Regions from separate parts of the Actinoplanes sp. G11-F43 genome, predicted to be linked through region 2. Evidence: riboswitches for the same ligand, from Rfam matches in the RefSeq annotation. Region 2 holds a riboswitch; the other holds the start of a gene.
The links. A riboswitch is a leader RNA that binds a small molecule or an ion and turns the genes downstream of it on or off. The one in region 2 is predicted to bind glycine.

Region 1 (4,412 bases), on a different contig from region 2:
CCGCTGACACCGCGTGATGGTCGCCCTGTTGCAGAGGGTCACCGGGCAGGAACTCGGCGAGGTGCTGCCGGACCGCGACCGGGCCGACGCCGGGGCCGCCGCCACCGTGCGGGATGCAGAACGTCTTGTGCAGGTTGAGGTGTGACACGTCCGCCCCGAACTTGCCCGGCCGCGCGTAGCCGACCAGGGCGTTCAGGTTGGCGCCGTCCACATACACCTGGCCGCCGGCCTCGTGCACCTTGGCGCACAGGTCGGCGATCGAGGTCTCGTACACCCCATGGGTCGACGGGTAGGTCACCATGATCGCGGACAGCGCGTCCCGGTGCTTGTCGATCTTGGCGTCCAGGTCGGCCAGGTCGATGTTGCCGTCGGCGTCACAGGCGACCACGACGACCCGCATGCCGGCCATCACCGCGCTGGCGGCGTTGGTGCCGTGCGCCGACGACGGGATCAGGCAGACGTCGCGGTGCTCGTCGCCACGCGACCGGTGGTAGCCGCGGATGGCGAGCAGACCGGCCAGCTCACCCTGCGAGCCGGCGTTCGGCTGCACGCTGACCGCGTCGTACCCGGTGATCTCGGCGAGCCAGCCCTCCAGCTGGGCGACCAGATCCTCGTACCCCCGGGTCTGCGACGACGGAGCGAAGGGGTGGATGTTGGCGAACTCCGGCCAGGTGACCGCCTCCATCTCGGTGGTGGCGTTCAGCTTCATCGTGCACGAACCCAGCGGGATCATGCCGCGGTCCAGCGCGTAGTCCCGGTCGGAGAGCTTGCGCAGGTAGCGCAGCATGCTCGTCTCGGAGTGGTGGGTGTTGAACACCGGGTGCGTCAGGTAGTCGCTGGTCCGGGCCAGGTCCTCGGGGATGACCCGCGGGCCGGCGTCCTTCACCGGCGCGCCGAAGGCCTCCAGCACCGCCGCGACATGCGCGTCGGTGGTGGTCTCGTCGGTCGACACCGAGATGTGGTCGGCGTCGACGACACGCAGGTCGATCCCGGCCGACGCGGCGGTGGCGGCGATCGTGGCCGCCCGGCCCGGCACCCGGACCGTCACCGTGTCGAAGAAGGCCGGGGTGACCACCTCCAGCCGCGCGGCGGTCAGCCCGGCCGCGATCACCCGGGCCTTGCGGTGGGTGCGCAGCGCGATCTCCCGCAGGCCGGCCGGGCCGTGGTACACCGCGTACATGCTGGCCATCACGGCGAGCAGCACCTGGGCGGTGCAGATGTTGCTGGTCGCCTTCTCCCGGCGGATGTGCTGCTCGCGGGTCTGGAGGGCGAGACGGTAGGCCCGGTCGCCGTCGGCGTCCTTGGACACCCCGACCAGCCGGCCGGGCAGCGACCGCTCCAGGCCGGCACGGACCGCGAGGTAACCGGCGTGCGGGCCGCCGAAGCCGAGCGGCACCCCGAAACGCTGGGTGGTGCCGGCCGCGATGTCCACGCCGATCTCGCCGGGCGCCCGCAGCAGGAGCAGGGCCAGCAGGTCGGCGGCGGCGGTGACCAGGGCGCCCTTGGCGTGGGCGGCCTCGACAAGGGCCGTGTGGTCCCGGACGGTGCCCGAAGCGCCCGGGTACTGCACGTGCAGGCCGAAGTAGTCTTCGGGAAGATCGCCGCCGTCGAGATCCACCAACTGGACGTCGATGCCGAGCGGTTCGGCACGGGTGCGCAGCACCGACAGCGTCTGCGGGAAGGTGTCGGCGTCCACCGCGTACACGCTGCTCTTGCTCTTGGACGCGCGCCGCGCGAGGGTCATCGCCTCGGCGACCGCGGTGGCCTCGTCGAGCATCGAGGCGTTGGCGGTGGTGAGCCCGGTCAGGTCGGTGACCATGGTCTGGAAGTTGAGCAGCGCCTCCAGGCGGCCCTGGCTGATCTCCGGCTGGTACGGCGTGTACGCCGTGTACCACGCGGGGTTCTCCAGGACGTTGCGCTTGATCACCGCGGGGGTGATGGTGTTGTAGTAGCCGAGACCGATCATCGGGGTGGCGAGCACGTTGCGGCCGGCGATCGCGCGCAGCTCGGCGATCGTCTCCTCCTCGGAGGCGCCGGCCGGCAGGTCGAGGACACCGTCGAAGCGGATGCTGGCCGGGATGGCGGCATCCATCAGCTGACCGACCGACCCGTACCCGATGGTCTTGAGCATCTGGGTCTGCTCGTCGTTGTCCGGGCCGATGTGGCGTGCGACGAACGGGGACGTCATGGGCGACTCCAAGCGTGAGAAGGTCGGCAAACAGACCTCCCCCTCTGTCATACCCCGAATGCGGGCACTTCAGAGCGCCTGCCCGGTACGGTTCCTTTGCCTGAGAGGTTCCGGGGAGGAATTGCCCCTTCGGCGCCCTGTCGACAGGGTCTCTCCCGCACGGGTGTTGTCGGCAATCACAACGTACCAGCGCGCACCGACATGATCGGGAGTCCTAGGGTGTGCCTGTGACGTACTTCCCTGCCGCCGACCGCTACGCCGAAATGATCTACCGGCGTGCTGGTCGCAGCGGTCTCAAGCTCCCCGCCATCAGCCTGGGCCTCTGGCACAACTTCGGTGACGCCCGGCCCGGCGACCGTCAGGCCGACATCGTGCGCCGCGCGTTCGATCTCGGGGTAACCCACTTCGACCTGGCCAACAATTACGGGCCGCCGCCCGGCAGCGCCGAGACCAACTTCGGCCGGATCCTGAAGGCGGACTTCCAGCACCACCGCGACGAGATGATCATCTCGACGAAGGCCGGTTACACGATGTGGGACGGCCCGTACGGCGACTGGGGTTCCCGCAAGTACCTGGTGTCGTCGCTGGACCAGTCGCTCAAGCGGATGGACCTCGACTACGTCGACGTGTTCTACCACCACCGGCCCGACCCGGAGACCCCGCTCGAGGAGACGATGTCGGCGCTGGACGCGATCGTCCGCTCCGGCAAGGCCCTCTACGTGGGCATCAGCAACTACAAGAGCGAGCAGGCCGCCGAGGCCGCCCGGATCCTGCGGGAGCTGGGCACGCCGCTGCTGATCCACCAGCCGTCCTACTCGATGCTGAACCGGTGGATCGAGCACGACAACCTGCTCGACACCCTGGAGACCGCCGGCGCCGGCTGCATCGCGTTCAGCCCGCTCCAGCAGGGCCTGCTCACCGACCGCTACCTCGGTGGCATCCCGGCGGATTCGCGGATCCGGACCAGCGTGTTCCTCAACGAGAGCGCCCTGGACCAGAAGACGCTGAACCGGCTGCACACGCTCAACGACGTCGCCAAGCGGCGCGGCCAGTCCCTGGCCCAGCTGGCGCTGGCCTGGGCGCTGCGCGACGAGCGGATGACCAGCCTGATCATCGGCGCGTCCAGCGTCGGGCAGCTGGAGAACAACGTGGCCGCGCTGAAGAACCTCAAGCTCGACCAGAGTGAGCTGGACGAAATCGACGCGACGGTGCTGGCGAGGTAGCCGTACCCTCCCGGGTCATGACCGACCTCGTCGAACGGCACACCGCCCTGGCGGTCGTGGTCGGCTCCCGCGCCTATGGACTCCACGGGCCCGGGTCCGACCACGACCGGCGGGGTGTCTTCGTGGCGCCGACCCGCTCGTTCTGGTCCCTGGACAAGCCGCCGACCCACTTGGACGGGCCGGCCGAGGAGCAGTTCTCCTGGGAGATCGAGCGGTTCTGCGTGCTGGCGGCGCAGGCGAACCCGACCGTGCTGGAGGTGCTGTGGTCCGATCTCGTCGAGACGGTCACCGCCGACGGGGAGCTGCTGCGGGCCACCAGGCGGGCGTTCCTGTCCCGGCGGGTCGCGGACACCTACGGGTCGTACGCCCGTGACCAGCTCGCCAAGGTGGCGTCCCGGCGCGAGCGGACCGGCGAGGTCAACCACAAGCAGGCCATGCACATGATCCGCCTGCTGATGGCCGGTGCCCACGTGCTGCGCACCGCGGAGGTCCTGGTCGACGTGTCGAATCTTCGAGATCAATTGCTTGCGGTACGCCGCGGCGAGGTCCCCTGGCCGGAGGTGACGGAGTGGGCCGGCCGTCTGCAGGACGACCTCGCCGCGGCGGCGGCCACCACCGTGCTGCCCGAGCACCCGGATCGGGCCGCGGTGGACGCGATGCTGGTGGCCGTACGGGAAAGGAACCTGAAGTGACCACCGTAGTGCCGGAGTGGGCCGCCGACGCCGCCACCGCCCTGCCGTATCCCCTGCTCTTCGCCACGGTGAGCGGCGCCCACCTGTACGGTTTCGCCTCCCGCGACTCCGACCTGGACCTGCGGGCCGCCCATGTGCTGCCGCCGGCCGAGGTGGTCGGCCTGCGCACCGGCCCCGACACCCTGGAACAGTCCGGCGTCCGCGACGGCGTCGAACTCGACATCGTCAGCCACGACCTGCTGAAGTTCGCGAAACTGCTGAACAGCCGCAACGGGTACGTCCTGGAACAGCTGCTGTCCCCGCTGGTGG
Region 2 (4,412 bases):
ACCCTCAAGCTGGCCGCCGGGTACCCGCTCGGACGACCGGTCGCCCTGTCCGTCCGGGCCACCTTCGCCGGCGTGCTGTCGCCGACCACGAGCACCGTGCTCGTGCCGACCGGGCAGGCGTCGACGACGGTCCGGGACTTCGCCTACACCGGCCCGGTCGTCCCGATCCCGGACAACGACCCGGCCGGGGCGACGGCCACGGTCGACGTCAGCGGTGTCGGATACGCGTCATCACTCACCCTCTCCATCGACGGCACCGAATGCTCCACCGCCACCGGCGCCACCACCGTCGGCCTCGACCACTCGTGGGCCGGCGACCTGGTCGCCACGCTGACCGCACCCGACGGCCGGGCGGCCACCCTGTTCGCCCGCGACGGCGGAGGCGGCAACAACCTGTGCCAGGTGGTGTTCGACGACGGCGCGGCGGCCCCGTTCTCGTCGGTGACGGCGGCGAACGCACCGTTCACCGGCACCTGGCGGCCGGACGTCGCACTGTCGACCCTGCGGGCGTCGTCGGCGGACGGCCCCTGGACCCTCAAGGTCACCGACAGCGCCAGCGCCGACACCGGCTCGCTGCGGGCCTTCACCCTGCACATCGCCGGTTTCGAACCGGCCTGACCCCTGCTTGTGCCCCCGGGTTCATCCGCCCGGGGGCACAAGCCCGTCAGGCGGCCGGCACCACAGCGGTCCGGCCCGTGCCGGGCCGCTCCGCCATGCGACACCTTTCCGGCCGGCGAGCCGTGGGGGTTCGGCTGGGCCGGTGCCGTCACATCGGCCCAGCGCCGTGATCGGACTCCGGTGCAGCATGTGACCTGACCGTCAGCACTCGATCACGTTGACGGCGAGGCCGCCTCGTGACGTCTCCTTGTACTTGATCTTCATGTCGGCACCCGTCTCCTTCATGGTCTTGATGACCTTGTCGAGGGAGACGTGGTGGCGGCCGTCGCCGCGCAGCGCCATCCGGGCCGCGGTGACCGCCTTGACCGCGGCCATCCCGTTGCGCTCGATACACGGGATCTGCACCAGGCCGCCGACCGGATCGCAGGTCAGGCCCAGGTTGTGTTCCATGCCGATCTCGGCCGCGTTCTCCACCTGCTCCGGAGTGCCGCCCAGCACCTCGGCCAGCCCGGCCGCCGCCATCGCGCACGCCGAACCCACCTCGCCCTGGCAGCCCACCTCCGCGCCGGAGATGCTGGCGTTCTCCTTGAACAGCAGGCCGATCGCGCCCGCCGCCAGCAGGAACCGGACCACGCCGTCGGGTGACGCGCCGGGCACGAAGTCCAGGTAGTACCGCAGCACCGCCGGAATGATGCCGGCCGCGCCGTTCGTCGGGGCGGTCACCACCCGGCCGCCGGCCGCGTTCTGCTCGTTCACCGCCATCGCGTAGACGGTCAGCCACTCCATGGCGTGTGCGGCCGGGTCGCCCGCGGCCCGCAGCTGCCGGGCGATCGCGGCGGCCCGGCGGCGGACCTTCAGAGCACCCGGGAGTACGCCCTCCGCGTCCAGCCCGGCGTCGATGCAGTCGCTCATCACCCGCCAGATCCCGAGCAGCCCGTCTCCGACCTCGGCCTCCGCGCGCCGGGCCGATTCGTTGGCCAGCATCAGGCGGGAGATCGACAGGCCGGTGGAGCGGGTCGACTCCAGCAGCTCGTCACCGGAGAGGAACGGGTAGGGCACGGGTGGCTGCTTCGGGCGTACCGCCGACGCGGTGACGTCGCCGGTGACGAACCCGCCGCCGACCGAGAAATAGGTCTTGCGCAGCAACTCGGCGCCGTCGTCACCGAACGCCGTGAAGATCATGCCGTTGGGGTGTTCGGGCAGTGACCGGCGACGGTGCAGCACCATGTCGACGGTGAAATCGTCGACCTGCGGATCCAGGCTCGTGTCGACGGTCTCCGGGTTCTCGCCCATCAACCCGAGCAGCACCGCGCGCGGGGTGCCGTGCCCGTGACCGGTGGCGCCCAGCGAACCGAACAACTCGGCCCGGACGGTGCCCACCCGGTCCTTGGGCAGGCGGGCGGCGAACAGGGCCGCCGCGCGCATCGGCCCGACGGTGTGTGAGCTGGACGGGCCGATACCGATGGAGAACAGATCGAAAACGGACACGGCCATGGCAGGGAGGCTCCTTAGCGAGGTGGGCCTCCCCCGCTCTGTCATGGGTGCCTGAGAGCTTCACCGCGTCGCGGTTTGCACCTTGGGCGCAGCCTCCGAGGGCTGGCTTTCCAGAGTCGCCTGACCGTTGCGGTACGTGGGCCTGAGAGATTCTGAGGGAGAAGTTGCTCCTTCGGCGCCCCACCGGTGCCGGCGGGGACTCTCCCGCGACGGTCGTCACGGCTTCTTCGATTGTGTCCCCGGACCCTACCCGGTGCCCCCGCCGAGGGCCACCCACGAAAGCCGGATCCGGACACACCCGGCTGCCGGACTCTCCCCTCGTACCGACGTGGGGTGGTTATGCTCGTGATCCCTATGGACAACCTGACGCACACGCTGATCAGCGTCCTGGTCGGTGAGGCGGTGCACCGGACCGTTCCGCCGTCCGCGATCCTCAGCGACCGGGCCCGGCGCGGCATCGCGATCACCGTCATGGCGGTCGGCGGCAACCTCCCGGACGCCGATGTGATCTACACCGGCTGGGCCGGGAGCACCCTGGACTACCTGCTGCACCACCGCGGGCACACGCACACCGTGCTCGGCGCGTTCGGGCTGTCGATAGTGATCTTCGGTGTGGCGATGCTGTGGTGGCGGTTTCGTGAGGTGCGGCCGGGGCGGGCCGAGATCGGGTTCCTGGCCGGGTTGTCGATCCTGGCGCCACTGCTGCACATCGGGCTCGACTTCACCAACAGTTACGGTGTGCACCCGTTCTGGCCGCTCGACGACCGCTGGTACTACGGCGATTCGGTCTTCATCGTCGAGCCCCTGCTCTGGGCCTGCTCGGCGGCGCTGCTGTTCGTGCTGCCCGGGCGTACCGCAAAGGTGTTGATCGGTCTCGTCCTCACCGCCGGGATCGGGCTGAGCTGGTTCACCGGCTTCGTGCCGGCCTCGTTCGCGGCGTTGCTCACCGTGCAGACCGCCGGGCTCGCCGCGCTCAGCCGGTTCGCGCCGGCACGGGTCGCGCTGTCCGCCGGGATCGCCGTCTGGCTGGGCCTCACCGCGACGTTCGTGATCACCGCCCGGACCGCCGAGAACCGGATCGAGGCACTGCTGGCGGACCGGTTCCCGGCGGAGCGCACGCTCGACGTCGTGCTCACCCCGATGCCGGCCGACCCGGTCTGCCGCGAGGTGCTGGCGATTCGGCGGACCACGGACACGTACACCGTGCGACGGGCTTTTCATTCGCTGGCGCCGGGCTGGATTCCGGCCGCGCGGTGCGCCGGGCTGTACCCGACGAGCGGGGCGACGACCGTTGCGCTGAGCCCGGTCGCGGCGGCCCCGGACCAGGAGATCGTCTGGGCCGGCGAGGTCACCGTCCCGGCCGGGCGGCTGGCGGCGCTCGCCTCCGAGTACTGTGCCGTCGGCGCGCTGCTGCAGTTCGCCCGCGCGCCGTGGGCGATCCCGCGGGGCGACGGCTGGGTGGCCGGCGACCTGCGCTACGACCGCGAGCCGGGGCTGGGGATGGCCGAGGTCGAGGTGGGCCCGGGACGCGACGAGTGCCCGATGCTCCCGGCGCCGTGGACGCCGCCGCGGGAGGACCTGCTCACCGGTCCGTGAGGGTTGGGTTCCGGGCCACGGGGCACATCCGGGGCATGAGTCGAGGTGTTCGGGCGGCCGCTGCCGCCGCGGTGTCGGCCGTCGCGGCGGTGGCCGTGCGGGATCTGTTCCAGCGTGACCATGCCCTGTTGCGCAACTTCCCGGTGCTCGGGCACGGCCGCTACCTGATCGAGGCGATCGGGCCGGAGCTGCGGCAGTACGTGGTGGCCGGCAACGACGAGGAACGGCCGTTCACCCGTGACCAGCGCCGATGGGTCTACGCCTCGGCGAAGAAGGAGAACAACTACTTCGGCTTCGGTACGGACAACGACATCGAGTACACCGCCGGCTACCCGATCATCAAGCACCGTACGTTCGGCCGCGCCGTGCCCCGATCGCACCCGGCGGCCGGGCTGGAGGCGGACGTCCCGTGCGCGAAGGTGCTCGGTGGGGCACGCCGGCGGGTCAAGGCGTTCCGCCCCGACTCGGTCGTCAACATCTCCGGGATGAGCTTCGGTTCGCTCTCCGGCAAGGCGATCGAGGCGCTGAACCGTGGCGCCGAGCTGGCCGGGTGCCTGCACAACACCGGGGAGGGCGCGCTGTCGCCGTACCATCGGATGGGTGGGCAGTTGATCTTCCAGATCGGCACCTCCTACTTCGGGTGCCGTGACGAGCAGGGCCGCTTCGACCTGCGGCGGCTCAAGGACGCGGTGGCGTCGGCGCCG

Region 1: it holds a riboswitch for glycine, as region 2 does, so the genes downstream of both, gcvP (aminomethyl-transferring glycine dehydrogenase) here and ACQ0O7_RS15425 (L-serine ammonia-lyase) in region 2, are expected to answer to the same signal.

The regions. Positions count from the first base shown of each region.
Region 1 is NZ_JBNZCE010000012.1:166,993-171,404, forward strand. It holds gene gcvP (aminomethyl-transferring glycine dehydrogenase) at 1-2,188, opposite strand, end outside; glycine riboswitch at 2,267-2,356, opposite strand; gene mgrA (L-glyceraldehyde 3-phosphate reductase) at 2,410-3,411, shown strand; gene ACQ0O7_RS13790 (nucleotidyltransferase domain-containing protein) at 3,429-4,103, shown strand; gene ACQ0O7_RS13795 (nucleotidyltransferase domain-containing protein) at 4,100-4,412, shown strand, end outside.
Region 2 is NZ_JBNZCE010000014.1:24,887-29,298, reverse strand. It holds gene ACQ0O7_RS15430 (S8 family serine peptidase) at 1-618, shown strand, start outside; gene ACQ0O7_RS15425 (L-serine ammonia-lyase) at 820-2,112, opposite strand; glycine riboswitch at 2,141-2,232, opposite strand; glycine riboswitch at 2,233-2,329, opposite strand; gene ACQ0O7_RS15420 (metal-dependent hydrolase) at 2,467-3,708, shown strand; gene ACQ0O7_RS15415 (glutamate synthase-related protein) at 3,744-4,412, shown strand, end outside.